Regions from separate parts of the Actinoplanes sp. NPDC051343 genome, predicted to be linked through region 2. Evidence: riboswitches for the same ligand, from Rfam matches in the RefSeq annotation. Region 2 holds a riboswitch; the other holds the start of a gene.
What was found. A riboswitch is a leader RNA that binds a small molecule or an ion and turns the genes downstream of it on or off. The one in region 2 is predicted to bind ZMP and ZTP.

Region 1 (14,413 bases), on a different contig from region 2:
ATCAGCGGCGAATACCCGGTCATGCGGCACGCCAACAACCTCGAAAGCGTCCTCACCTACGAGGGCACCTCGGAGATCCACCAGCTGGTCATCGGCCAGAAATTGACTGGTTTGAACGCCTTCGCCGGCTGACAAGTCGAAATTGTCGTACGCGTCTTCTACCTTTGAGTCATGGCAAACTCACCGGATGTCGAGGAACCGACCAGGGAGTACCCGGTCCCCGACGAGGCCGCCGGTCCCGCCGTTCCTCCCCCCGCCACCCCGACCGCTGACGACCCGACCGCCGACTCGCCGAGCCGCCCCAGCGGCTTCGCCCGGCTGCTGATCTTCACGGCGTTCGTCTTCGCGCTGATCGTCGCCGCCTGCCTGGGGCTCCGCGCGGTGCACGTCCTGCCCAGCTTCAGCAACCCGTTCGCCGGCAAGACCACCGACCGCAGCCAGCCGGTCCTCCTGCAGTCCATGCGCGACCTGAGCCGTTACGTCGCCGCCGACGGCACGTTCCAGGTGATCGTCGACCTCCAGCAGGACAAAAACAACATCCCCGACTTCCTGATCAACGACCGCACCCTGTTCGTCGGGTCGGGCACCGTCGAGGAGTACGTCGACTTCGGCGCGCTGAGCACCAACGCCCTCAAGGTCGACGACACCAAGAAGTCGGTGACGATCACGCTGCCCCCGCCGCAGCAGTCCACGGCCGCCCTCGACATGAACAAGAGTTACGTCGTGGCCGAACAGCGGGGCCTGCTCAACCGCATCGGCGACGCCTTCAAAAACAATCCCAACCAGCAGCAGAAGGTCTACCAGCTGGCCCAGCAGCGGATCACCGACGCGGCCAAGGGCAGCGGCCTCGACCAGCGGGCCCAGGCCAACACCGAGAAGATGCTGGAAAGCCTCTTCACCCGCCTCGGCTTCACCTCGGTCTCGGTAACCTTCACCAACCCATAGCCCTCACCCGCCCACCGGAGCTCGCTCACCTTGGGCTCCGGCCCACCTCACCGCCCGGCCCGTCGCACACCGTGCCGTTCCGTCCAGCCTCCTGGCCAGCGCGGTCTTGGCCGAGCGCGCGGGCCCTCGATGCTGGCGGCCGGTGCAGGGCGGGCGTGGTGCGCGGGCGAGGACGGCTTTGGTCGGACGCGGTCTCTTGATCCAGGCGGCCCTTTCCGGGTGGTGTGGTGCGCGGGCGAAGTGGCCTTGGCCGAGCGCGGCCTCGTGACTCGGGCGCCGGTTGTGGGCGGCCGGTTGTGGGCGGGGGGTCCGCGGGCGAGGTGGCCTTGGCCGGACACGGGCTCTTGATCCTGGCCGCCGGCTCCGGACGAAGGTGACCTTTCAGGCAAAGCGACGACAGTCGTTCGAGCGAACGCGGCCTCGGATGAACGCGGCTCTCGGGAACGTGACCCGCGGGCTCTCGCCGTGAGTGCCTTGCGCAAATTACTCAGGCGGCTTCCGGCCGACGCGGGCTCAGGTCAATTCGGTCGCACTGTGAGCTGCGGCGTCGTACGTTGCCGGTCATGGACGCCTTCGAGTCGCTCATGGCCGAGGTGATGACTTGCGCCGACCGCTTCGGACACCGCGAACACCTGCACCTGGCCTGGCTTGCGGTCCGCCGCCACGGCCCCTCGGCCGCACCCGACCTGCTCGCGGCCGGCATCCGCCGCACAGCGCGCTACGCCGGCGCCCCGCAGAAATATCACGCCACCATGACCCAGGCCTGGACCCACCTGGTCGCCCACCACGTGCCGGAGGGCCCCGACGACTTCGGCGCCTTCCTGCAGCGCTTCCCCCGGCTCCTCGACAAGCGCCTGCTGACCGCCCACTACTCCAGCTCCCGCCTGGCCTCCGCCGAGGCCCGCGCTTCCTGGATCACGCCCGACCTGGCGCCCTTCCCCACCACACCGGAATCCCCGCAGCCAGGCACCACCCCTTCCGAAGGCCCGTAAACCAAGCACAGTGTCGGCGCCCACCGGCCCGGACCGGTCACCGACCAGAGCCCGGTCCCTGAGTCCACCGACGACGGGTTGCGACCGATCCCGTGGCTGCATCCGCGGAGCGCCGGCGTCGAGACGCCACGCCGGACACAGACCGGTGGTCGGCGCCGAGGTTGCCTGCCGGCTCCGACACAGGCGCCGAGGTCGCGGCATGGTTTGAGCCAGCGGCGCGGCTCCTCGGTCTTCCCTGGACGTGCTCGAGGTGGCGGGGGTGGAGCCCGGTCCACCGGGGTCCGGGGAACGAGCCGCGGTCCGGGGAACGAGCCGCGGTCGGACCGGGACGCACGCGGACCGGCGAGGCCGGGTCGCGGCAGAGACCGAGACCGAGGCCACGGCCGCCCGACGAAGCCGTCCCGCAGTGCGAGAACCGCGGCTCAGACCCGTGAGCCCCCCGGCCGTCGCCGAATCCCCTGGAGACTTTGAAGCGGATTTCGGCTGGGCTTGAGGGTGGGGGGAGGCGCGCTGACGCCGGTTTTCCCTGAGGCCGTGGAGCGGGCGAGGCTGAATCGGGACTGACGCCGTTGGAACGGGGCCGGCCGTGACCAGGGCCGAGACTGCTGCCGAGAGTTCGGGCGGACCTCAGCCGGCTAGGTGAAGGGAAGACGGCGGCGATCTGACGCCGGGCTCGGCTGTCGATGTCGGCGACGCCTTCGCGGCGAGTAACTCCGCGCAACCCGAAGGCGGCCGCCTGCCCCGCTCCAACAACTGAGCGCAACCAACGCCGCACCTTGAGCGGCAATGCTTCGGTGGCCGGTGAGGTGACGCCCTCAGCCGACGGCGATTACCGCGGCATGGACGGCCAAACGGAGCGTTGTCAATGCCGGAAGAGTCGCTGCCCGGTCTGGATCAACGAGATGCCCCGGCGGCGGCATTCGGCGGCGATTTCGGGGGAGCGGGCCGACCCGCCGGGCTCGGCGATGGCGGAGACGCCGTGGCGGTGAGCTTCGGCGATGTTGTCGGTGAACGGTAGTGCGCCGTCCGAGACGAAGGCTATGCCGTTGAGCCGGGCCAGCCAGGCGGACGGATCGGGGACCGCCTGGGCGGCGGTGAGCTGCGCGTTTACCCGATCGTGGATGCGGGTGGCCGGCGAAGCAGGCACTGACGGATGTCGCCGCAGCCACCAGGTGTCTACCTTTGATCCGGCCAGCGCCGTGCAGTCGATGCGGGACTGTTGTCCGGCCGCTACGCCGAGGGCCATCCCGTCGGTTACGTAGACCACCGAGTTGGACTGGGTGTAGCGGGCGATCACCGCGCCGAGGAGCAGGTCCCCGGACAGCGGTGGAAGGGGGAGGTCGACCGGCTGCGTGATGCGGAGGCCGTACACCTCGCGGACCTCGATGGGCGGCGGTGTGAACGAGGGGTCGGCCTCGAGGATCAGGAAACGGCCGTTCTTCTTGGCGGCGAGCGCGGCCACGACGCCCGGTTCGAAGCCGGGGGCGATGATGCCGTCCGACACGACTTCGCGCAGGAAGGCGGCCAGTTCGAGGTCGACCGGGTGCGAGACGGCCACGAAATCGCCGTAGGAGCTCTTCGGATCGGCGTCCCGGGCGCGCACATAGGCGCTGGTCAGGGAGCCGACGTGGCCGGGGTCGAGGCGGTAGGCGGCGGCCATCGCCGGGTCGATCCGGCCGGCCACGGCCGCGCCGGCCGGGGAGACGTGCTTGAAGGACGCCGCCGAAGGAAGACCGAGGGCCAGGGCGGCCTCGCGGACCAGCTGCCAGCTCCCGAGGGCGTCGAGCAGATTGACGTACGAGGGAAGCCCGCTGACCACCCGCAGGGGCGCCGCTCCCGGCTCGACGGGTGCCCAGGTCGCGGGGGTCTGGTGAGGGTTGATGCCGTAGCGGAGCACCCCGACGTTTTCCAGCACTGTGCCTCCAAGTTACGGAGGCACCCAGGCGGTCGGCACCCGACAAATCGGCCGGGCCGCTCCCCGGTGGTGCTCCACCCTCGCCAGTCGCGGCCCGGCACCGACTCTACTCGTTGGGCATCAACGCCCAGAGGATCAGATAGATGATGAACTGGGGCCCGGGGAGCAGGCACGAGACAACGAAGATGAGGCGCATCACGCCGGAGGACACTCCGAAGCGGCGGGCCAGGCCGGAGCAGACCCCGGCGATCCAGCGGTCGTTGCGGGGTCGGGCGAGGCGGGTCACGGTCACCACTCCTTCAGGCTCGGCCGCGGCGGGCGCCGCGACCTGATTCGACGGTATGGGCGTCCGGCCGCCCTTCCCTCGATCTGGAGGTGGAGATCGGCGACCGGATCCCCGTACGGGTGACCCGTACCCCCTGAGCACCCGCTGTTAAGCTCTCTTTCAGCTCCCAACCCTTAGATTTCCCGCGCCGATTTTCATCAGACATGTCGGGCGGGCCGAGGAGGCAAGCGGTGATGCTGGGGTGACGCTGGCCGTCCTTTACGCCGGTCCAGGCAACTCCCTCGATCCCGCCGACGCCGTCCGGCTGGCCGACGATCTGACCGCCGCTCTGCGCGCGGCCGGCGCGTCCGAGGTCGACCGGGTGACCGTGGGGAGCGAGATGGCGACGCTGGCACGAGACGAACCGGTGCTGTTGTGCGCCGACAACCTGGTCGCCCACCCGAGTCTGTTGTGGACACTCGCTACCGAGCCGGCCGGGCGCACGACGGCGCTGGTCGTCCCCGACCCGTCCGGTGACCTGCGCGACGACCGGGGCCGGGTGGTGCCGGCGGCCGACGGGACGGGCACGGCCCGGTTCGCCGGAGCCATCATGATCGCCCCGGCCGATCTGCCGGTGCTGGCCAGGTCGGCCGGGCAGATGCGGTCGGCCGACGATCTGCTGCCGGCTCTGCTGGCCAACGGCCTGGTGCCGATCGCCACTCCGGTCCGTCTGCTGCACGCCGAGCAGGTGCGCACCACCGAATCGTTGAGAAAGGCGCAGGCCGCGGTCGCGGGGATCGACGAGGACCGGGCGCGCCTGCGGCTCGCGGTGAAGGAGAAGGACGACTTCTTCACGACGTACGCGGTGAGCTCCTGGTCGCCCCGGGTGACCAAGATCGCCGCCCGGTTGGGTCTGACCCCGACCGCGGTGACCGGGTGGTCGGTGCTGTTCGCGGTCGCCGCCGCGCTCTGTTTCTGGCAGGCCTCGCGCCCGGCGATGATCCTCGGCGGCATCCTGCTCTACCTGGGCTTCGTGCTGGACTGTGTGGACGGTCAGCTGGCCCGCTACACCCGCACGTTCAGCACGTTCGGCGGCTGGCTCGACACGATGGCCGACCGCGCGAAGGAGTACGCGGCCTATGCCGGTCTCGCGGCCGGCGCCGACCGCATCGGGCTGCACTACGCGTGGCCGCTCGCGATCACCGCGATCCTCATGCAGACCGTCCGGCACATGACCGATACGTGGTACGGCGCCCTGCACGACGAGGCGGCGTCCCGGCCCCGCCCGCAGGCCATGGGTGGGGTGGGCGCGAAACTGAGCGCCGCCTCCAACCGGGTGCAGGGCGACACCGGCTCGGCGGCGTACTGGCTGAAGCGAATCGTGGTCTTCCCGATCGGCGAGCGCTGGGCCCTGATCGCGCTGCTGGCGATCTTCACCGACGGGCGGGTCGCGCTGACCGCGGTCGTGGGTTGGGGTGCGCTGGCCTTCGCGTACACCCTGGCGTTGCGCTCTCTGCGCTCGCTCTCGATGAAGGTCGGTGTTCTCGACACCGTCGACACGATGCGGCACCGCGACGACGGCCTGCTGACGCGCCGGGTGCTGTCGCGGGCCGGACTGCCGGCCCCGCTGGCGGGTGCGGCGCTCGGTGTGGTCGGCGCACTGGGTCTGGTCGTCGTGGCCTTCGCCGGGGGGCCGGCGCGGCCGCTGCTCGCGGTTGCGGCCCTGTTGATGCTCGCCGCCGGTGCGGCCGCTCGGGCGCGGCACGGCGGCCCACTCGACTGGCTGGTGCCGGCGGCGTTGAGGGCCGGCGAATACCTGCTGGTCGTTGCGGTCGGCGTGATCGGAAAAACGCCGCCGCCGGTGGTGTTCCTGCTCCTGTTCCTGCTTGCGCTCCGGCACTATGACTTGACCGCGCGGATGGAGAAGGGCGCCCCGGCGGGAACCGGTGGCTCGGCTGGGCTGGGCTGGGACGGGCGCGTGGTGGTGCTCGCGGTGGCCGGCCTGACCAGTTGGGCCACGCTCGGTGAAGCGCTGCTCTGCGCCGCGGTGGCCGTCTCCTTCCTCGACAAGATGCGCCGAGATCGGGGCCTGGACGCGAACCGCCGCGCCGTCGGCGAAGCGGCGGGAGTCCGGGCGTGAAACTGCTCAGCATCGTTCTGCCGGTCTACAAGGTTCAGGGTTACCTGCGCCAATGCCTCGACTCGCTGCTCGAACAGTCCTATCCGGACTTCGAGATCGTTGCCGTCGACGACTGCTCGCCCGACCGCAGCGGCGAGATCCTGGCCGAATACGCGGCCCGCGACCCCCGCGTCCGCGTGATCACAGCGCCGGAGAACCTCGGGCTCGGCCGGGCCCGCAACCTGGGCCTCGAGCACGCTAAAGGCGAGTACGTCTGGTTCCTCGACAGCGACGACTGGCTTGCCATGGGTGCGCTCGCCGCGGTCGTCCGGCGCCTGCAGGAGACCGGCGCCGACCTGCTGATCGCGGGTTGGGACCGGGTGCACTGGAACGGCAAGGTCGACGCCGGCACGGCCAAGAAGCTGCTGTCCAAGGCGCCGGAGACGTTCACCGCCGAGCAGTGGCCGGCCGTGCTCGACGTGCTGCACGTGGCGTGGAACAAGGTGGTGCGCCGTGACCTGCTGACGCGGCTCGGGCTGGAGTTCGAGACCGGCTGGTACGAGGACGTCTCGTTCACCTATCCGCTGCTGGTCGCCGCCGACCGGATCACGACCCTGCCCCGCACGTGCGTGCACTATCGGCAGCGGCGCACCGGGGCGATCACGCGTACGGTGGGCGACCGGCATTTCGAGGTCTTCGACCACTGGGAGCGGGCGCTCGAACTGGCCGGCGACCCGGGTAACGACCTGAAGGGCCGGCTGTTCCGCCGGATGATCTGGCACTACCTGCAGGTGCTGCGCCACGAGACCCGGGTGCCGGCCGCCTCCCGCCGCCGATTCTTCGCCCGGATGGCCGAAAACTATCAGCGTTTCCGGCCGCCGACGGGCTTCCCGGAGCCGTCCTCCCGGCTCGAGCGGCTGCGTTTCGACCTGGTCGGCCGCGGTTCCTACCCGGCGTTCCGGGTGACCGACGTGACGTTGCGCCGCGCCCGCCAGGCCCGGCGTGGCCTGCGCCGATGGAAGCGCCGGGCGAAGCGGCCGATCATGCAGGCCCGCCAGGGCGTCTACCAGCTTGCCTACCATGCGATGCGCCGGTTGCTGCCGATCGACCAGTCACTCGCGCTCTACGCGGCGTACTGGTACCGCGGGGTGACCTGCAATCCGGCCGCCGTCGCGGCGAAGGCGGCCGAGCTCGCACCGCAGGTGCGGGCGCTCTGGGTGGTCGGCCGGGGCCGCGCCGCGAGCGTGCCACCGGGCACCGGATACGTGGTCTCCGGCAGCTTCGCCTATTACCGGGCGATCGCCCGGGCCCGCTACCTGATCAACAATGTCAACTGGCCCAACCATCTGATCAAGCGGCGCGGCACCACCCACGTGATGACCCATCACGGCACGCCGCTGAAGATGATGGGGATGGACCAGCTCGACCATCCGGCGAGCATCCGCGACACCGACTTCGCGGCCCAGATGCGGCGGGCCGACCGCTGGGACTACAGCGTGTCCGCTAATGCACACACCACGATTGCCTGGGAGCGGGCCTATCCGTGCCGCTACGAGACGCTCGAGGTCGGTTATCCCCGCAACGATCGGTTGGCGACGGCCACGGCCGCCGAGGTCCGGGGCGTACGCGAGAGGCTTGGTCTAGGGCCCGGCCGGCGGGTGGTCCTCTACGCCCCGACCCACCGCGAGTGGCTTCCGGCCGGGCAGCCGGTCCTCGACGTCGAGCAACTGGCCGAGATGCTCGGGCCGGACACGGTGCTGCTGGTGCGGGCACACTATTTCAACGTTCCGCCACCTTCGGCCGGCTCTGTGGCGGCCGGCTCTGTGGCGGCCGGCTCTGCGGCGGCCGGCACCGCGGCGGCCGGGTCCAAGGCAGCCGACTCCGTTCCGCCGAGCAGCGCCGGCATCGTCGATGTCTCGGCCTATCCGGTGATCGAGGATCTGTACCTTGCGGCCGACGTCATGGTGACCGACTATTCATCGGCGATGTTCGATTTTGCGGTACTCGATAAGCCGATTGTGGTTTTCGTTCCGGATTGGCAGGTCTATCAGGAACTGAGAGGCACGTACTTCGATCTCCTCGCCGAACCGCCGGGTTCGGTGGCCGTCGATTTCCGGTCGTTGCGGGAAATTTTCGATCTGGGCACGTACGCCGGACCGCAAGCCACCAGCGCGCGAGCGGCATTTCGCAAGAAGTTCTGCTACCTCGACGACGGGGGTGCGGCCGAGCGGGTGGTGCGCAAGATCTTCTTTAAGTCCGGGTTAACGGCCTGAGCTACTGTGAGCGCTTGATCACTCTGCGCAAATGGCACGTTCACCCGATGGCGGCATATCGATACTCCTCGTCAAGGTAGGCGTCGGGTCGCGGTCCGTAATGGGACCGGGCTCACACACGCAATCCCCTGCAGGAGGTCGACGGTGTCCACCGTCTCGCTCAAGGACGTCACCAAGATCTGGCCGGACGGCACGGTCGCCGTCAACAACGTCAGCCTCGATGTGAATGACGGCGAGTTCATGGTGCTCCTGGGTCCCTCCGGATGCGGGAAATCGACAATTCTGCGGATGATCGCCGGCCTGGAGGATCCGTCCGAAGGGGACATTCTTCTCAACGGAGAACCGGTTTTGGAGGTTCCCCCGCGCGACCGCAGTATCGCGATGGTTTTTCAGGACTTCGCCCTTTATCCACATATGACGGTGGGCGACAACATCGGCTTTCCGCTGAAACTCTCGGGCGTCGAGCACAGCCCTCGGCTCGAGCGGGTCGGCGACATCGCCAGCGCGCTCGGCATCGGCGACGTGCTCGCCCGTAAGCCCAGCCAGCTCTCCGGCGGCCAGCGCCAGCGGGTGGCGATGGGCCGGGCGATCGTCCGCCGCCCCGGCCTCTTCCTGATGGACGAGCCGCTCTCCAACCTCGACAGCGGCCTGCGGGCCGAACTGCGGGCCGAGATCACCAGCCTGACCACCGAGCTGGGCGTCACCACCATGTACGTGACCCACGACCAGGCCGAGGCGCTGACCATGGCCGACCGCGTGGCGATCATGCGTAAGGGCGTGCTGCAGGACGTGGGCACGCCGACCGAGGTGTACGGCCGTCCGGCCACCCTCTACGTCGCCGCCTTCCTCGGCGCGCCCCGGATGAACCTGCTCGAGGCCCAGGTCTACGTGCATCTCGACCGCTACGTCGCGCTCAACTTCGGCGAGCAGGCGCTCTACCTGCCCTGGAGTGACCTCCGGGCGCGAACGGTGGCGCACTTCCACGGCGAACGGATCGTGGTCGGCATGCGGGCCGAGGCGCTCACCCCGGTCGCCCCCGATTTCCAGGGCGACGTGCTGCACGGCCGCATCCGCTACCTCGAGCACCACGGCCACGAGTCGCTCGCCTTCCTCGACATCGGCGCGACCGCGATCGTGGTCGACGAACTGGCCGGCAAGGCGAGCCGCGACCCGATCGAGAGCACCGGTGCGCTGCGGCGGTTCGGCGGTGCGCTGCAGCGCCTGACCGGCCGGGGCGGCGCGGCCACTCTGGAGCAGGGCGAGCAGGAGCGGGCCAGCGTGCTCAGCGACTCCGGCCGGCACGCCCGCCGCCCGGCCGAGCTCGGGGTGCGGTTGGCGCCCTACCCGGCGATCTCGCCCGGCAACTCGCTCTCGGTCGCCGTACGCATGGACTCGCTGCACTTCTTCGACGATCGCGGATATCGGATCGACGTCGGCTGGCGCTGATCAGGCACTGATTCGACCGGGTTCTTCACAGACTTGCATCGATGGCCTAGTGTTCCGCCCACACGACGGATCGATACCGTATCGACGTGGCGTGACTCGAGGAGGGCACCGTGGCTAACTCGTCCGGTCTGCTGGTGATCGAACGCATCCTGCGCGACCGACAGGGAATCTGGCAGCAGGTGGTCGAGGACCGTGGTCTGCCTCGGCTCACCGTCCAGATGCTGATCAGCTCGGGTATCGCGCTCGCCGTCTACGGTGCGGTGCTCGGCTCCTTCCACAGCGCGCTGATGGCGCTCACCTCGGCGGTCAAGCTGCCACTGCTCTTCCTTGTCACGCTGGCCATCTGCCTGCCGACGCTCTACCTGTTCAACCTGGTTTTCGGGGCCCGGCTGTCGATCCGGCAATCGCTGGCGCTGGTCATGGTGGCGCTCACGGTCACCGCAATGCTCGCCCTCGCGTTCGCGCCGATCAGTCTCTTCTTTCTGATCACGGCGCCCAACTACGCGTTCTTCAAGCTGCTCAACGTGGCGATCCTGGCGTTGTCGGCGCTGGTCGGGCTGCGCTTCCTGACCGGCGGCATGAAGGTGCTCAACCAGCACGGGCTGCTGTCGGCCACTCCGGACCGGCCGGTCGAGGCTCCGGTGTCGCCGGCCGTTACCGGGCCGGCCTTTGCCGCCCCGGCCGTTACCGGGCCGGCCGCGGAGAACCCGGCGGCCAACGGCGCCCAAGCGGCCCCGGTGGCGGTCGCCCTGGCGCCGCACCAGCACCCGCAGCCGTTCCCGCACCCGCGTCCGGTCCGGCAGAGCGAACCCACGCCGCCGAGCATGACCCTGCTCTACATCTGGATCCTGCTGTTCGGGTTCGTCGGCACCCAGCTCGCCTGGACCCTGCGCCCGTTCTTCGGCAGCCCCGGCAAGCCGTTCAGCCTCTACCGGGAGATCGACGGAAACTTCTACGCCGAGGTCTTCCGCACACTGTCGCATCTCTTCTGAGGGCGATCGCGGGCGCCTGCTGCCCACGCGGCCGTTCACCGCGTAGGCTGCACCACGGTGGAGGACAGCTTGAGTCAGAGCGTGCGCTCGGTCCCCGGCAGGCAGCCGGGAGGGTCCGTCGCACCCACGCTCGGCGCCCCTCTCGATGGTGACTTGATCGACCGGCGGTTCGGCCGGGAAGAGATCACAATGGTCCGGCACGAGGTCACGAGCTCGCTGACCGCCGTCGGGCTGACCGGCGACCGGCTGCACGGCTTCGTGCTCGCGGTCAACGAGGTGGTCACCAACGTCGTCCTGCACGCCGGCGGTCAGGGGCGCATCACGCTCCGGGTCGCCGGCGACTCGGCCTGGTGCACGGTCACCGATTCGGGGCCCGGCATCCCGTCGCCCTATCTGTCCAGCCCGGAGGCGCCGGGGGCGTTCGAGGTCGGCGGCCGCGGCATCTGGCTGGCCTATCAGCTTTGCGACGAAGTCACCATGGCGACCGGCCCGATCGGCACGACGATCGGCCTGCGCATCGCGCTCGACCTGCCCTTCAGCGGACGGCCCGACGGACCCGCGGTGCGCTGAAACAGCATCTTGAACGGCATGTGAAGCACCGAGCAAGTGTGAACCCGCCCTTCCGGGCTCGCGGACTGCGCCGTGCGACTACATTGGGCCAGTGCTCGGACTTCCCGCCCCAGTGACGGCATGCCTTTTCGATCTTGACGGCGTGCTCACCCAGACCGCCGCGGTGCACAATGCCGCGTGGAAACAAACGTTCGACACGTTCCTCAAGACGTGGTCGGAGCAGCACGAGCAAGCTTTCGTGCCGTTCGATTCCGGCGCCGACTATCACAAATATGTCGACGGCCGGCCGCGCGCCGACGGCGTCCGCACCTTCCTGTCCTCTCGAGGCATCACCCTGCCCGAAGGCACCCCCGACGACGGCACCGACCAGGAGACCGTCAACGGCATCGGCAACCGTAAGAACCTGCTCGTCCTGCAGAAGATCAAGGAAGGTGCGGTCGAGGTCTACCCGGGCTCGGTCGACTACCTGAAGGCGGTCAAGGCCGCCGGGCTGCGCCGGGCCGTGGTCTCGGCCAGCGCCAACTGCAAGGACGTGCTCGAGGCGGCCGGCATCGACGGCTACCTCGAGGCGCGGGTCGACGGCGTCGTCGCCCGCGAGCAGCATCTGCCGGGCAAGCCGGCTCCCGACACCTTCCTCTACGGCGCGAAGCTGCTCGGCACGCCACCGGAGCAGTGCGTCGTGTTCGAGGACGCCCAAGCCGGCGTGGCCGCCGGCAAGGCCGGAGGTTTCGGGTTCGTGGTCGGGGTAGACCGTGGGGGTAACGCCCAGGGGCTGGCCGACAACGGTGCCGACATCGTCGTGCAGGATCTCTCCGAACTTCTCACGCGCTGAGCGCGTACTCCTGACGTCTTTTCTGTCTTCTTTCCTTCGAGAGGCACCACCGTGATCCGTGAACGGGCATATCCCGTCGACCCCTGGCACATCCGGGAGACCCGACTCGACCTGGACCTCCTGGCCCAGTCCGAGTCGGTCTTCGCGCTGGCCAACGGTCACATCGGGATACGCGGAAACCTGGACGAGGGCGAGCCGCACGGCCTGCCCGGCACCTATCTGAACTCGTTCTACGAGCTTCGTCCGCTGCCCTATGCCGAGGCCGGCTACGGTTTCCCCGAGTCCGGCCAGACGATGGTCAACGTCACCAACGCCAAGCTGATGCGGCTGCTGGTCGACGACGAGCCGTTCGACGTGCGCTACGGCGACCTGCGCTCCCACGAGCGCGTGCTCGACCTGCGGGCCGGCACCCTGGAGCGCACCGCCGAGTGGGTCTCCCCGTCCGGCCAGGCGATCCGGGTCCGCACCATCCGGCTGGTGTCCTTCACCCAGCGCGCCGTCGTCGCGTTCCTCTACGAGGTCGAGCCGCTCGACGCCTCGGCCCGGCTGATCCTGCAGTCGGAGCTGGTGGCCAACGAGCAGCTGCCGCCGATGAGCAAGGACCCGCGGGTCGCGGCGGTGCTCGACCACCCGCTGCAGGCCGAGGAGATGCTCGAGCAGAAGGCCGGCGGCCTGCTGGTGCACCGCACCAAGGCGAGTGATCTGCGGATGGCCGCCGCGGTCGAGCACCTGATCGAGACGACGGGCAAGCACCAGGTCACCACCGAGGGCCATCCGGACTGGCTGCGCACCACGGTCGCCTGCAAGCTCGAGCCGGGACAGAAGCTGCGGGTGGTCAAGCTCGCGGCGTACGGCTGGTCGAGCAACCGCTCGCTTCCCGCCGTGCGTGACCAGGTCGGCGCGGCGCTGGCCAGCGCCCGGCTCGACGGCTGGGAGGGTCTGCTCGAGGCCCAGCGCGAATATCTCGACGCGTTCTGGGACCACTCCGACGTCAAGGTCGAGGGCGACCCCGAGGTGCAGCAGGCCGTCCGCTTCGGCCTCTTCCACACGCTCCAGGCGGGCGCCCGGGCCGAGCAGCGGCCGGTCGGCTCGAAGGGCCTCACCGGCCCGGGCTACGACGGCCACACGTTCTGGGACGCCGAGACGTTCGTGCTGCCGGCTCTGACGTACACCCAGCCGTCGGCGGCCGCCGACGTGCTGCGGTGGCGGCACTCGACACTCGACCTGGCCCGGGAGCGGGCCCAGACGCTCGGCCTGCAGGGTGCCGCCTTCCCGTGGCGCACCATCCGGGGCGAGGAGTGCTCGGCCTACTGGCCGGCCGGCACCGCGGGCTTCCACATCGGCGCCGACATCGCCGACGCGGTGCGCCGTTACATCCAGGCCACCGGCGACTACGACTTCGAGCGTGAGGCCGGCCTCGAACTGCTGGTCGAGACGGCCCGGCTGTGGCGCTCGCTCGGCCACCACGACCGGCACGGCCGCTTCCACATCGACGGCGTCACCGGCCCGGACGAATACACGGCCGTGGTCGACGACAACATCTACACCAACCTGATGGCGCAGCAGAACATGTTCGCCGCGGTCGAGGCGGCCAAGCGTCACCCCGACCTGGCCCACAAGTTCGGGGTCGACGACGAGGAGATGGCCTCGTGGCGGGACGCGGCGGCCGCCGTGCACATCCCGTACGACCGGGAGCTCGGGGTGCACCAGCAGTCGCAGGGCTTCACGCGGCTGCAGGAGTGGGACTTCGAGAACACGCCCCCCGAGGCGTACCCGCTGCTGCTGAACTACCCGTACTTCGATCTGTACCGCAAGCAGGTCGTCAAGCAGGCCGACCTGGTCATGGCGATGTATATCCGGGGCGACGCGTTCACGCCGGAGGAGAAGGCACGCAACTTCGCCTACTACGACGCGCGTACGGTGCGGGACTCCTCGCTCTCGGCCTGCGTCCAGGCGGTGCTGGCGGCCGAGGTGGGTCACCTCGAGCTGGCACACGACTATCTGGGCGAGGCCGCCCTGATGGACCTGCACGACCTGCACCAGAATGCCCGGGACGGCGTGCAC
Region 2 (14,682 bases):
CCCATCGCCCGCCCGGCGACCTCGCCGAACGCATGGCCGTGGTGGCCACCGAACTGGCCACCAACGCGCTGCGGCACGGCCTGCCACCGACCGAGGTGCGGCTGCTGCGCGACCACAACCGCCTGATCATCGACGTCGCCGATCATGATCTGGATGCGAAGCCGGTGCTCGACGAGGACCGCCCGCTCGGCGCCGGAGGCCTCGGACTGCAGCTCACCCGCGAGTTCGCGGTCGACGTCGGGTGGTACATCGCCGACAACACCAAACACGTCTGGGCCGGCTTTCCGAGCTGATCGCCCCCACTGCTGGTAAAAAGTCAGCGTGGCGGACTCCTACAGGATCGGTGGGGAACGGACGGCCGACGGTGCGACCACGATCCTGCGCATCTCCGGCGAGCTCGACATCAACGCGCGCGACGACCTGCGCGACGCTCTGTTGCTCGCGCTCGGCGACGGCGACGTCGTGGTCGATCTTCAGGAGGTGTCGTTCCTCGACTCGGAGGCGCTGGGCGCCCTGATCGACGGGTTCAACGCGAGCCGGGTCCAGGGCGCCGGTTTCCGGGTCCGCAACTCCCGTAACGTGGTTGATCGTGTGCTCACGGTGTCGGGTGCGAAGGATCTGTTCGACTCCTAACCTGACGCGGTGCCGATGATCGCCGCGGTGGCGCTGCTCGTCGCCGTGCTGGCCTTCGCCGTGGCACGGCCCCGCGGGCTGCCGGAAGCGGTCGCCGCGGTGCCCGCGGCGGCCCTGACGGTGGTCACCGGCCTGCTGCCGGTCCGGCATGCCTGGTCGGAACTGAAGGCCCTCGGCCCGACGGTCGGGTTCCTCGCGGCGGTCCTGCTTCTCGCGCATCTCGCGGGGGAGCACGGCGTTTTCCGGTACGCGGGTGGGGTGGCCGCCGATCTGAGCCGGCACCGGGCCCGACGCCTGCTCGTGGCCGTCTTCGCCGCGGCCTCGCTGATCACCGCCACCCTCAGCCTGGACGCGACCGTGGTCCTGCTGACCCCCGTGGTCTTCGCCACGGCGGCCCGGATCGGGGCCCGGCCCAAACCGCACGTGTACGCGTCGGCCCACCTCGCCAACTCCGCCTCACTGCTGCTGCCCGTTTCGAACCTCACCAACCTGCTCGCCTTCTCGGCCAGCGGCCTGACGTTCGTCAGCTTCGCGGCGATGATGGCGCTGCCCTGGGCCGCCGTGATCGCCGCCGAGTTCGCCGTCTTCTCGTGGTTCTTCCGCGCCGACCTGAACGCCCGCGCCGAACCCGTCGAAGACGAGGACCGCGTCCCCGCACCCCGTTACGCATTGATCGTCCTGGGGCTGACCCTGGCCGGTTTCGCGGTGGCCGGTCCGCTCGGCGTACACCCGGGGTTTGTCGCCGCGGCCGGCGCCGTCGCACTGGCCGTGCCCCGCCGCACCCCGCTGCCGACCCTGGTCCGCGAGGCCAACCTGCCGTTCTGCGCGTTCGTGTTCGCCCTGGGTCTGGTCGTGCTCGCCGTACGCGAGCACGGCCTGGACCGTCTCGTCGACGCGGTCGTCCCGTCCCATGCCGGGCTGCCGCAGTTGCTCGCGGTGGCCGGCCTGGCCGCCCTCCTGGCCAACGTGCTGAACAACCTGCCCGCGACGCTGGTTCTGGTCCCGGCCGTGGCCGGGTCGCGCGGCCTGCTCCTGGCCGTCCTGCTGGGCGTCAACGTCGGCCCGAACCTGACCTATGTGGGATCGCTGGCCACCCTGCTGTGGCGGCAGATCCTGCACAGCCGGGACGCGGCACCGGACGCCCGCGAATTCCTGAAGCTGGGCCTGCTGACCGTGCCGCTCGCCCTGTGCGCCGGCGTTCTGGCGCTGTGGCTGGTCGTCTAGAAAAGCGCTCTCCCCGCCGCCCCGGATCGTCGCGGGGGACGGACTTCGGGCCCCGGGGAAGGGGCCGGGTGATCCGGGTGGGGGCCGGCGGCGGGGGAGCGCAACGCAGTCAGTCTCGTCGATGTAATCCGTAACAAGCAAGCAATCTGAGTTACGAAACCAAGCGGGCCGCCCGGACCCGTCATACCGTCGGGGTCATGGAATATCGCAGCCTCGGTCGTACCGGAATGCAGGTGAGTCCGCTCTGCCTCGGCGCCATGATGTTCGGCGCCTGGGGCGAGCCCGACCACGACAAGTCCATCCAGATCATCCATCGCGCCCTCGACGCCGGGATCAACTTCATCGACACCGCCGACGTCTATTCGCAGGGCGAGTCGGAGACGATCGTCGGCAAGGCGCTGAAGGGGCGGCGGGACGACGTCATCCTGGCCACCAAGGTGCACGGGCAGATGGGCGTACCGGTCGAGGCGCCGGCCGGCACCCCGGGCGACCCCAACCGCCAGGGCAACTCCCGCCGCTGGATCATCCGGGAGGTCGAGGACAGCCTGCGCCGGCTCGGCACCGACTGGATCGACCTCTACCAGATCCACCGGCCCGACACCGACGCCGACCACGAGGAGACGCTGGGCGCGCTTACCGACCTCCAGCGGCAGGGCAAGATCCGGGCGTTCGGCTCGTCGACCTACCCGGCCGAGGAGATCGTCGAGGCGCAGTGGACGGCCGAGCGGCGCGGGCTGAGCCGGTTCATGACCGAGCAGCCGCCGTACTCGATCCTGGTCCGCGGCATCGAGGCCGACGTGCTGCCGACCGCCGAGCGCTACGGCATGGGTGTGCTCCCGTGGAGTCCGCTGGCCGGCGGCTGGCTTAGCGGGCGCTATCGGGTCGGCGCCGACCTGCCGAAGTCGAAGCGCAGCGAACGGCTGCCGGCCCGCTACGACCTGTCGCAGCCCGGCAACCAGCGCAAGCTCGAGGCGGCCGACGCGCTCGGCAAGCTGGCCGACGAGGCCGGGATGCCGCTGATCCACCTGGCGCTGGCCTTCGTGCTGCAGCACCCGGCGGTCACCTCGCCGATCATCGGCCCGCGGACGATGGCCCACCTGGAGTCACAGATCGGCGCCGCCGACGTAAAGCTGACCACCGACGTCCTCGACCGCATCGACGAGATCGTCCCGCCGGGCGTCAACGTGAACCCGGGCGACCGCGGCTACGTGCCGCCGGCTCTGTCGGAGAAGTTCCGGCGGCGTCGTCGCACCGCATAGCAAGACGGCCCGGGCGAAAGCCCGGGCCGTCCGAGAAGAGCTCACCAGCCGACGGCAACCTGCAGGAATTGCGGGTTCGCGTGGGTGATGAACGAGCTCTGGCCGGCGACGTCGTCGTACGGGAAGCCGTAGGCCAGCCCGCCGAGGGCGTTGTCGTGCCAGAACTTGGCGTAGTAGTTGGCCGGTGCGGCCCGGTAGTAGTTGCTCACCGTCTGCTGCTGGGAGGCGGGCAGGTCGGCGGTGTGCCGGTTGAGCGCCGCGCACTGGGCCGCGTTGGCGGCTTCTGGCCCGCTGCACCCGAAGATCTGCTGGGTGGTGGCGCTGATGCCGTTGGCGGCCGCGTACGAGGACATGTAGTTCTGGTTGGGGCCGCCCGGCAGGAAGTTGGAGTCGCTGCCCGGCGACAGGATGCGGTACGGCGCGGTCGCGGTGGCCTCGTGCTGGAACTCGGCCGGCACCGCGGCGGCGAAGCGGGAGAACGTGGCCGTACGGTCCTCGGTGAAGGTGTTGTAGTTCTCGCCGACCTGCTGGTCGGTGCCGTCCTTCGAGTGCAGCCGCATGGCGATCTTCAGGCCGAACGCGTCGACCCGGGTGGTGTTGCCGTTGAAGACGCCGGCGCCGACCGTGAACTCGATGAAGTCGAAGTACTGGCTGTTCGGCGAGCCGAGGTAGAAGTACATCCGGCCGGCCGAGTTGGCGGGCATGTCGAGGAACTGCTGCTCGGCAATCGAGTGGGTCTGGCCGTTGAAGCTCCAGTAGACCTGGCTGTCGGGGTATTTGCCGTTGGTCCGGTTGAGGACCTGCACCTCGACGACGTTCTTGGCCGCCGGGATGCTGCCGGTGTCACCCCAGAAGGAGGCCGGCATGGTGTTGCCGGAGCCGCCGGTGGGCGGGGTGGTCGGCGGCGTCGTGGTGCCGCCGCTGACCGAGCCGAAGACCTGGAATTCGAAGAGCGAGTAGCCGTACGGGAGGGCCCGCACCGTGCCGTTCATCCGCACGTAGCGGCCGGTGCCGTTGACCGTCAGGTTCTGCACGCCGCCCGGGCCGGTCGTGGTGCTGTAGATCGTGGTCCAGGTGCTGCCGTTGGCCGAGGTCTGGATCTGGAAGGACTTCGCGTACGCCGCTTCCCAGTTCAGGGTGACCGAGGTGATCGTGGCGGTGGAGCCGAGGTCGACCTGGAGCCACTGCGGGTCGCTGAACGCACTCGACCACCGGGTGCCGGTGTTGCCGTCGACCGCGGCACTGGCCGGGAACGAAGCGTTCTCGGAGCTCGACGCGGTCGCGGGCTTGCCTTGGGAGATGAGGGTTGAGGCGGCGTGGGCCTGCACCGAGGTGAGAGCCGCATAGGCGGCGACGAGGACGACGATGACGGCGCCGAGCACTGCGGTGAGCAGCCGGGGGCGACGCCTGGGGATGGCGTGTTCCATGGACTCTCCAGGGGAATGGCGGTGGTGCGCCCGAGTCGTCCGCCGGTCGGGGAACCGGCGTAGGGATCAACGGCAGAGAGCGCTCTCTTGGCGAGTCTCATCGATGCCGGTCGTCCTAGGCAAGTAAAACCGGTTCCGGAACCGGTCTTAAGCAACCGCGGCGAGGAGCTGAAGCTTCTCATAACTAGGCGATCCGGGCGCCGCGGTGAAGACCACCAGGGTCTGCTCCTGCTCGGGGTCGAACAGGTTCTGGCACCACAACTCGAGCACGCCCAGATCGGGCACCACGATGCGCTTGCGGTCGACGTGTGAAAGCCCGACCTCGTGATCGGCCCACACCTCGGCGAACTCCGGGCTGATCGCGAGCAGCGCCCGTACGATCTCGCCGGCCCGGCCGCCGGGGTCGGTGGCGTACCGCATGCGCAGCTGGGCGGTGAAGACCCGGGTGTGCAGCGGGTGGTCCTCGGCCACGTACCGGTCGCGGCTGGACGGGTCGGCGAACCAGCGATAGACCGTGCTGCGGTTCAGGCCGGTGAAGCGGGACTCGTCACCGAGCAGAGCCACCGCCGGCGGCGTCTGCAGGATCGTCTCGCCGTAGCGGTTGACGACCATCGCCGGGGTGTCCTGCAGTCGGTCGACGACGCGCAGCATGCCGGGGCTCAGGTGGTCGTCGCGGATCAACCGCCGCGGGACGGCGTGGCCGCCGATCCGGAACAGATGATCGCGGTCGTCGAGGCTGAGGTGCAGGCCGCGGGCTATCGCGGCGAGCATCTGCTCGGACGGCTGCGGACCGCGTTGCTGCTCGATGCGGGTGTAGTAGTCGGTCGACATCCCGCTGAGCGCGGCCACCTCCTCGCGGCGGAGGCCGCCGGTGCGACGCCGGTGCCCGCGGGGGAGACCGACGTCCTCCGGCTGGAGCGCCTCGCGGCGGGTGCGGAGGAAATCCGCCAGTTGCGCCCGGTCCATCGTCACAGTCACACCACCCAGCGTGCCGGGCTTTCGAGGGCGGAGGAAGGGATCACGAATCCCCCGTATGCCGGGCGGCCTGGCGCAGGTCGATGTCCTCGATCAGCTCCCGGGCGATCGCCTCGGTCAGCCGCCGGTCACGCACCGCGACGCCGAGGGCGAGCCGCTGCTTCTCGAACCCGTCGTCGACGTCGGCGGCCGGCTCGGCCGCGGCGTCGGCGATGGTCCGGGCGGCGTCCTCCCGCATCGCCTCCTCCTCGGCCCGGTCCGCGGTCAGGTCGAACCGGAGCCGCCGGGCCAGCGCCTTCACCGTTGTGCCCTGGATCAGCAGGGTGCCCAGCGTGACGAAGAGCGCGATCGCCTGGATCTCCGGTCGGCCGGGGAAGGGCCGGTGATCGTCGGTGAACTCGGGGACGGCGGCCGCGGCGGCCAGGGTCAGGATGCCCCGCATGCCGGTCCAGCCGACCAGCACGATCTCCTTGTGGGTCGGAGGCGAGTAGTTCCGGGCGCGCTTGCCCGCGTTCGCCATCTGTTTCTCCCACTGCTCCCGCAGCTGCGGGTTGCGGGTCAGCCGCCAGCCGACCAGCCGCCACTGCAGCACGCGCCGGCCGAAGAGCACGTAGACCCCGGCCATCCGGATCAGGATGGCGGCGACCAGCAGCACCCCCGAGGCGACCAGCGTGCGGGTGAGGTGCTCCTCCCGGAAGACCTCCTCGAGCACGAACTTCAACTGCAGACCGATGTACGCGAACACGAACGTCTCCAGCAGGAAGTCGAGGACCGGCCAGAACGCGTCCTCCTGCAGGCGGGTGCGGTAGGCGCCCGGATATTGGTGCTTGGGGTCGAGGCTGAGGTTGACGCTGACCGAGAACGCGGCCGTGACGACGGCCAGGATGCCCGACACGTGCGCCTGCTCGGCGGCCAGGAACGCGGTGAACGGCAGCAGCAGCACCAGCGAGGTCTCGAGGGTCGCGTTGCCCAGCCGCGGGCGGATCCACAGCACGATCACCGCCATGACGGCACCGATCAGGATGCCGAGCAGCGCGTTCTTGAAGAACTCGAGGGTGCCCGCGGCCCAGCCGGTGTGGTTGCCGTTGACCGCGGCGACCGCGATCGCGAACAGCGTCAGCGCCGTCGCGTCGTTGACCAGGCTCTCGCCGGTGAGCGTCGACGTGATGCGTTTGGGCAGCCCCAGCTCATCACCGTGCGACACGATCGTGATGGTGTCCGGCGGGGCGAGCACCGCGCCGAGCACGAAGCAGGCCGCCGCCCCGATCGACGGCAGGATCCAGGTCGAGATCACCCCGAGCGCGCCCGTGGTGAGCAGCACCAGCGTGATGCCGAGCGTGGTGATCGAGCTCAGGTTGGCGCCGAACGCCGAGAACGAGGCCCCGCGGGTCGCCGAGTAGAGCAGTGGCGGGATCACGATGGCCAGGATCAGCTCCGGCTCCAGCTCGAGCCGGGGCATCTGCGGGATGAACGAGGCCCCGGCCGCGAGCACGACGATGACCAGCCCGGACTCGAGTCCGCGCCGCCGGGCGATGGCCGACACCGCGATGCCGGCACCGACGATGAGAAGAAGCTGAACGCCGTTCACCCGGGTCAGGCTAGTGATCGTCGGTTTCGGCAGCGGGAACACGCCCGGGCGTTCTCCGCCGAGAAGGCGGCCCCGGATGTCCGGACGGGTACTCCCGGTGAGCTCGGGCGCCGGTATGCTCGGCGGCGGGCCGTGACTGGCGCGTTGGGATGGGTCACCATCGGGGAGCGGCCCCGTCGACATGACGACCTGCCGTGCGCCTGGGCCTCAGCATCGTGCTAAGGAGGTCCCATGTCTGACTTGAGTCCCGAATCCACTGCTTTTCAGGCGGCCATCGAGGTCGTGCGCAGTGTCGAGCCCCGGATCGCCGACGCGATCGTCAAGGAGCTCCACGACCAGCGGGAATCGCTGAAACTGATTGCGAGTGAAAACTACGCGTCCCCGGCCGTTCTGCTCGCCATGGGCAACTGGCTGTCCGACAAATACGCCGAGGGCACCATCGGCCGCCGCTTCTATGCCGGCTGCCAGAACGTCGACACCGTCGAGGCGGTCGCGGTCGAGCACGCCAAGGCGCTGTTCAACGCCCCTTACGCCTATGTTCAGCCGCACTCCGGCATCGACGCCAACCTGGTCGCCTACTGGGCGATCCTGGCCGACCGGGTCGAGGTGCCGGCGCTCAAGAAGTTCGAGAAGCGGCAGGTCAACGACCTCAACGACGCCGAGTGGGCCGAGCTGCGGCAGGCGTTCGGTAACCAGCGCATGCTCGGCATGAGCCTCGACGCGGGCGGCCACCTCACCCACGGCTTCCGGCCCAACATCTCGGGCAAGATGTTCGACCAGCGCAGCTACGGGGTCGACGCGTCGACCGGCCAGATCGACTATGCGGCCCTGCGCGAGACGGCCAGGGAGTTCAAGCCGCTGATCATCGTGGGCGGCTACTCGGCGTACCCGCGCAAGGTCAACTTCGCGAAGATGCGCGAGATCGCCGACGAGGTCGGCGCGACGTTCATGGTCGACATGGCGCACTTCGCGGGCCTGGTCGCGGGCAAGGTCTTCACCGGCGACTTCAACCCGGTCGAGCACGCCCACATCGTCACCACGACCACCCACAAGAGCCTGCGCGGCCCGCGCGGCGGCGCGGTTCTGGCCCAGCCCGAGCTGGCCGACCAGGTCGACCGCGGCTGCCCGATGGTCCTCGGTGGCCCGCTCAGCCACGTGATGGCGGCCAAGGCGATCGCGTTCGCGGAGGCCCGCCGGCCGGAGTTCGCGGGCTACGCCCAGCAGATCGTCACCAACAGCCAGGCGCTCGCCGAGGGCCTGCTCTCCCGCGGCGTCGAGCTGGTCTCCGGCGGCACCGACAACCACCTCGTGCTGATCGACGTGCATCCGTTCGGTCTCACCGGCCGCCAGGCCGAGCAGGCCCTGCTCGACTCCGGCGTGGTCACCAACCGCAACGCGATCCCGCAGGACCCGAACGGCGCCTGGTACACCTCGGGCATCCGCATCGGCACCCCGGCCCTCACCTCGCGGGGCCTCGGCACCGCCGAGATGGACCAGATCGCCGAGCTCATCCACACCGTGCTCGCCGGCACCAGCCCGGCCGAGGGTTCCAAGGCGAAGTACTCCCTCGACCCGGCCCTCGCCGACCGCGTCAGCAAGCAGGCCACCGAACTGCTGGCGCCGTTCCCGCTCTACCCGAGCGTCACGCTCTGACGGTGAGATGCCCGGCCGCCGAAGCGGCCGGGCATCCGGCTCTCAACCGGCCAGGAGGGCGAACCACCGGGTTACTTCCGGTACGCCGAGGACTTCGGAGCCCTCGTGTACGAACCCGTTGTAGTCCCGGTCGACGCCGAGGTTCACGGTCGGCGCGTCGAGCGCGGCCTGGCAGTGCTCGGTGTTGGCGTTGACAGCCTCCTCGTCGCCCGGGCTGTAGTAGAGCCGCACCGGCATCCGCGGCGTCCAGTCGGTGCAGACGCTGTCGAGCACGGCCAGCGCGTCGGCGAACCGGCCGGTCGGGTGCAGCAGCATCTGCTTGCCCCGGACGGTCAGCAGGTCGTCGATCGAGGCGGGCAGCGCGCCGAGCACCTCCTGGCCGGTGTGTGTGCCGTCGAACAGTCCGGCCAGCGGCACGTAGTCGGGCTGGAACACGTCGGCCGGCTCCCGGTAGATGTCGTGCAGCCGGTCGAAGGCAACCAGCAGATAGGTCGTGTACGCGCTGGCCAGCAGCGGTTGTACGGCGGGCGTGAACAGCGACGGGATCGCCGCGTGCCGGAAGTCGTAGGCGCCGCTGATCGGAGCCACCGCGGCGGCCCGGAACCACGGGTCGCCTCCGCGCTGCAGCGTGCGGGCCAGGCTGAGAGCAGCCGAGGCGCCCTGCGAGAACCCGGACAGGTAGACGTCCCGGCTCAGCGAACGCCCCTGCTGGGCGACGAAGGTGCGGGCCGCCCGCAGCAGGTCGAGTGAGGCGGTGGTCTCCGACGGCACGTCCATCCACGGGTGCGGGCCCGGGCCGAGACCCAGCCCGAGATAGTCGGGCGCGACCGCGGCGAACCCGGCCGACGCGAACGTGACCGCCGGCCCGTCCACGAACACGTCGTCCGAAGTGGACGGCGCGTCATCCTTGTAGATCTCGGTGCCGTGCCCGAATTCGACCGTCGACAGCCGTCGGGAACCGCTGACCGGCAGGGCGACCAGCCCGCTCGCGGTGGTCGGCTTCCCGGTTGCGCTGGTGGTGCGATAGACCAGCCGATAGGTGTGCACCCCGTAGCGGTCGGTCTCGGGACTGAAGCCGTCGGAAGTCAGGTACGCGTCGACGTCGGCGCGTGTGGCGTACTCGTGCAGGCTGGTCGCCGAGACCAGCCCGCCGAGCGGAGGCGCCGCCTGCGCCGGTGCCCCCGTCACCGCGAACGACCCCGCCACCAGCGTCGCCGCGATCCCCGAACTCAGCGTTTTCCTCATAGGACCGACGCTAGAAATTCGCGGCCGCCGAATCAGCCCGGCCAGCATCCGGATTCGGAGTAGGGCTGTCCCTACCTAGGAAGCTCGTGGAGCCGCACGTCGACCAGAGCACCGTCGGTGACCACGGCGGTCATGTACGTCGCGTACGGCTGGCGCCGGCGGTCGGTCGGCGAGCCCGGGTTGAGCAGGCGCAGCCCCGAGGGGGCGGTCGTGTCCCAGGGGATGTGCGAGTGGCCGAAGACCAGGAGGTCGACGTCGGGGAAGCGGGCGGCCATCCGCTCGGTGCGTCCGGTCGACGGCCCGGAGTCGTGCAGCACCGCGATCTTCAGGCCGGCCGGCGACGCGTACGCGATCTCCGGGAGCCGGGCCCGCAGGCCCGGACCGTCGTTGTTGCCGAAGCAGGCGATCAGCCGGTCGGCGCGCGCCTCGATCGCGTCGAGCGTGGCCTCGTCGACCCAGTCGCCGGCGTGGAGCACGACGTCGGCCTCGTCGATGGCGTCCCACAGCGGGGCCGGCAGGTCACGGGCGCGCTTGGGCAGGTGGGTGTCGGTGGTCAGGACCAGCCGCATGGGTTCAGCGTAGTAGATGACCGGTCAGAAAGCGCTTCCCGAACCTTTGCCCGGTTATGCGTGTTCCAGGCGTTGATGCGAGTCTTTCCGGTCCGCGTCGGAACCGGTTGCGGCGGTTGTGTTATCGAGGGTCGCGGATGCCGTCGCCGGGAGCAAAAGGGAAACCAGGGCAAGTCATCTACCTGCACCGATGCCCGAACGTACATCGGCCCATTGCGCATCGATGTGACATCCACAAGCACGTCCGCGTTATCGATCGGTTCCGGAACTCGGCCGAACTCTGGACAGTTCACCGGACCGTCCTTAGCGTCGTTCTCGGGGGAGCGCTCTCCCCGTCAATGTGGAGATCAGCTTCCCCCCAGGGTGCAAGAAGTCCCCCTTGCAGTTCCCCGCCCAAGGAGAAGCAATGACCATCCCCGCTAACTCCGCACCCCCGCGGAGACGCTCCCCCTGGCGCCTCGGCGCGATCGGTGGCCTCGTGGCCGCCGTCGTCGCCGGGTACGCCGTGACCACCTCGCTCGGTGCGAGCGCGGCCGACACCCTGCTCTCGCAGGGCAAGCCCGCGACCGCGTCGTCGACCGAGGCCGCCGGCGCCTACCTGGCGTCGGAAGCCGTCGACGGTAACGCCGGCACCCGCTGGTCGAGCGCGTTCTCCGACCCGCAGTGGCTGCAGGTCGACCTCGGCCAGACGTCCACGATCACCTCGGTCGAACTCGACTGGGAGACGGCCGCCGGCAAGGCGTTCCAGATCCAGACGTCGAACGACGCCACCAACTGGACGTCGATCTACTCGACGACCACCAGCACCGGCGGCACGCAGAACCTGAACGTCAGCGGCAGCGGCCGGTACGTGCGGATGTACGGCACCGCGCGCACCTCCGGCTACGGCTACTCGCTGTGGGAGTTCAAGGTCTTCGGCACGGCCGGCGGTGGCGGCACGACCACGCCGCCGACCACCCAGCCGACCGGCCCGACTCAGCCCGGTGGTGGCAGCCTCGGCTCCAACGTGATCGTCTTCGACCCGAGCATGTCGGCGGCGTCGATCCAGAGCCAGGCCGACACGATCTTCCACCAGCAGGAGTCGAACCAGTTCGGCACCCAGCGGTACGTGCTGGCGTTCAAGCCGGGTTCGTACAGCGGCCTGAACATCCAGGTCGGCTTCTACACCTCGGTGCTCGGCCTCGGCCAGAACCCGGACGACGTGCAGATCCACGGCGACATCACCGTCGACGCGGGCTGGATGCAGGGCAATGCGACCCAGAACTTCTGGCGGTCGGTGGAGAACCTGTCGCTCTACCCGGTCTCCGGTGACGACCGCTGGGCCGTCTCGCAGGCCGCGCCGTTCCGCCGGATCGACGTCCACGGTGGCGTCAACCTGGCCCCGAACGGCTACGGCTGGGCGTCCGGTGGCTACATCGCCGACTCGCGGATGACCGGTGCCGAGGGGCAGTACTCCCAGCAGCAGTGGTTCACCCGCAACAGCCAGATCGGCTCGAACACCAACGCGGTCTGGAACCAGGAGTTCGTCGGCGTGCAGGGTGCTCCCGCGCAGAGCTTCCCGAACCCGCCGTACACCACGATCGGCTCGACCCCGGTCATCCGGGAGAAGCCCTACCTCTACCAGACCGGCGGCAACTACGCGGTCTTCGTGCCCAACCTGCAGACCAACGCGTCGGGCGTGACCTGGGCGAACGGCAACACGCCGGGCACCAGCATCCCGCTCTCGCAGTTCTACGTCGCCAAGCCCGGCGACAGCGCGGCCACGATCAACCAGGCGCTCGCGCAGGGCCTGAACCTGATCTTCCAGCCGGGCATCTACCACGTGAACCAGACGATCAACGTGACCCGGGCCAACACCGTCGTGCTGGGCCTCGGCTACGCGACGATCATCCCGGACAACGGCGTCACTGGAATGCAGGTGTCCGACGTGGACGGCGTGAAGATCGCCGGCATTCTCTTCGACGCCGGCACCACCAACTCGGCGAACCTGCTGGTCGTCGGCCCGAACGGGTCGTCGGCGAGCCACGCCGGCAACCCGACCACGATCCAGGACGTGTTCTTCCGGATCGGCGGCGCGGGCGCCGGCAAGGCCACCAACAGCCTGCTGGTCAACAGCAGCAACGCGATCATCGACCACATCTGGGCGTGGCGGGCCGACCACGGCTCGGGCGTCGGCTGGACGACCAACACGGCCGACACCGGCCTGACCGTGAACGGCCAGAACGTGACCGCGTACGGCCTGTTCGTCGAGCACTACCAGAAGAACGAGATCCAGTGGAACGGTAACGGCGGCCGGATGTACTTCCTGCAGAACGAGCAGCCGTACGACCCGCCGAACAACGCGACCTGGAACCCGAACGGCACCGGCTACCCGGCGCTCAAGGTGGCCGACAGCGTCACCAGCTTCGAGGGCTGGGGTCTGGGCAGCTACTGCTTCTTCCAGACCAACCCGGCCGTGCACTCGGCGAACGGGTTCCAGGTGCCGGTCAACGGCGGGGTGAAGCTGCACGACATCTTCACGATCTCGCTGGCCTCCGGCACGATCGACCACGTGGTGAACAGCACCGGCACGGCCGCTCAGGCCAGTTCGGTGACACCGCAGAATGTCACCAACTTCCCGTAAACCACACCCGTACGAAACAGGAGGCCGCCGGCACGAGCCGGCGGCCTCTCCTTTTTTGCTGGGCCAAGGTTTAGATTGACTTCTAAATCGATTTTGATCGATTTGGAGGGGGTATGCGTGCGCTAGTCAAGTGGATCGCGGCCGGTTGCCTCACGTCACTCGCTCTCGGAACCGCTGCCGCATGCAACCGCGGCAACGGCGAGGACGTGGTCGGCCTCATCACCAAGACCGACACCAATCCGTACTTCGTGACGATGAAGAAGGGCGCCCAGAAGGAAGCGAAGGCCGAGAGCGTCGACCTGCAGACCTTCGCCGGCAAGGTCGACGGCGACAACGAGTCCCAGGTGCAGGCGATCGAGACCCTCATGTCGTACGGGGCGAAGGGCTTGCTGCTCACCCCGAACGACTCCAAGGCGATCGTGCCCAGCATCGACCGGGCCCACAAGCAGCACATGCTCGTCATCGCCCTGGACACGCCGACCGATCCGGCGAACGCGGCCGACGCGACGTTCGCCACCGACAACTTCGCGGCCGGCAAGCTGATCGGCGAGTGGGCCAAGACGAAGTTCGGCACCAAGCCGGCCAAGATCGCCTTCCTCGACCTCAACGCCAACCAGGTCTCGGTGGACGTGCAGCGCGACCAGGGGTTCATGCAGGGCTTCGGCATCCCGATCGGCGACGCCAACAAGATCGGCGACGAGCACGATCAGCGGATCTCGGGCCACGACGTGACCGACGGCAACGAGGACGGCGGCCGCACCGCCATGGAAAACCTGCTGCAGAAGGATCCGTCGATCAACCTCGTCTACACCATCAACGAGCCCGCGGCGGCCGGGGCATATCAGGCACTGAAGGTGGCCGGCAAGGACAAGGCCGTCACCATCGTCTCGATCGACGGCGGCTGTCCCGGCGTCGACAACGTCGCCAAGGGCGTCATCGGGGCCACCTCGATGCAGTTCCCGCTGAAGATGGCGCAGATGGGCATCGACGCCATCGCCGCGTACGCGAAGGACGGCACCCGCCCGCAGGACACCCCGGGCAAGAACTTCGTGGACACCGGCGCCCAACTGATCACCAACGATCCGCAGACCGGCGTGGAGTCCAAGGACGCCACGTGGGGCAAGCAGAACTGCTGGGGGTGACAAACCATGACAACCGCTTCCGCCGAATTCGAGGTGCGCCAACGCGATTCGCTCGGCCTGCGCGTTCAGCACATGCTGCACGCCAACCCGGTGCTCGGGCCGCTGGCCGTACTGATCGTGGCGATCATCGCGTTCTCGATCGTCAACACCCGGTTCTTCTCGGCCGTCAACCTCTCGCTCGTGCTCGAGCAGGTCACCGTGATCGCCACGCTCGCGCTCGGACAGACCCTGATCATCCTGACCGCCGGCATCGACCTGTCGGCCGGCGCCGTCGCGGTCTTCTCCTCGATCCTGATGGCGAACTTCTGCGTCAAGGCGGGGATCCCGGGCATCATCGCGCTGCT

Region 1: linked by a shared signal. The riboswitch ahead of ACIA5C_RS38755 (phosphoribosylaminoimidazolecarboxamide formyltransferase) and the one ahead of ACIA5C_RS46805 (glycine hydroxymethyltransferase) in region 2 are both predicted to bind ZMP and ZTP.

The regions. Positions count from the first base shown of each region.
Region 1 covers NZ_JBITEL010000015.1:74,465-88,877, reverse strand. The annotation lists gene ACIA5C_RS38770 (acyl-CoA dehydrogenase family protein) at 1-132, shown strand, start outside; gene ACIA5C_RS38765 (DUF4230 domain-containing protein) at 172-945, shown strand; gene ACIA5C_RS38760 (hypothetical protein) at 1,509-1,937, shown strand; gene ACIA5C_RS38755 (phosphoribosylaminoimidazolecarboxamide formyltransferase) at 2,800-3,852, opposite strand; ZMP/ZTP riboswitch at 3,868-3,953, opposite strand; gene ACIA5C_RS38750 (PspC domain-containing protein) at 3,959-4,138, opposite strand; gene ACIA5C_RS38745 (DUF5941 domain-containing protein) at 4,380-6,257, shown strand; gene ACIA5C_RS38740 (CDP-glycerol glycerophosphotransferase family protein) at 6,254-8,509, shown strand; gene ACIA5C_RS38735 (ABC transporter ATP-binding protein) at 8,654-9,955, shown strand; gene ACIA5C_RS38730 (hypothetical protein) at 10,066-10,947, shown strand; gene ACIA5C_RS38725 (ATP-binding protein) at 11,101-11,517, shown strand; gene ACIA5C_RS38720 (HAD family hydrolase) at 11,609-12,349, shown strand; gene ACIA5C_RS38715 (glycoside hydrolase family 65 protein) at 12,401-14,413, shown strand, end outside.
Region 2 covers NZ_JBITEL010000027.1:14,899-29,580, reverse strand. The annotation lists gene ACIA5C_RS46840 (ATP-binding protein) at 1-293, shown strand, start outside; gene ACIA5C_RS46835 (STAS domain-containing protein) at 322-633, shown strand; gene ACIA5C_RS46830 (SLC13 family permease) at 643-1,857, shown strand; gene ACIA5C_RS46825 (aldo/keto reductase) at 2,055-3,116, shown strand; gene ACIA5C_RS46820 (beta-1,3-glucanase family protein) at 3,158-4,543, opposite strand; gene ACIA5C_RS46815 (helix-turn-helix transcriptional regulator) at 4,691-5,509, opposite strand; gene ACIA5C_RS46810 (cation:proton antiporter) at 5,562-7,106, opposite strand; ZMP/ZTP riboswitch at 7,229-7,319, shown strand; gene ACIA5C_RS46805 (glycine hydroxymethyltransferase) at 7,338-8,759, shown strand; gene ACIA5C_RS46800 (alpha/beta hydrolase family protein) at 8,802-10,004, opposite strand; gene ACIA5C_RS46795 (metallophosphoesterase family protein) at 10,076-10,573, opposite strand; gene ACIA5C_RS46790 (discoidin domain-containing protein) at 10,980-13,196, shown strand; gene ACIA5C_RS46785 (sugar ABC transporter substrate-binding protein) at 13,310-14,338, shown strand; gene ACIA5C_RS46780 (ABC transporter permease) at 14,345-14,682, shown strand, end outside.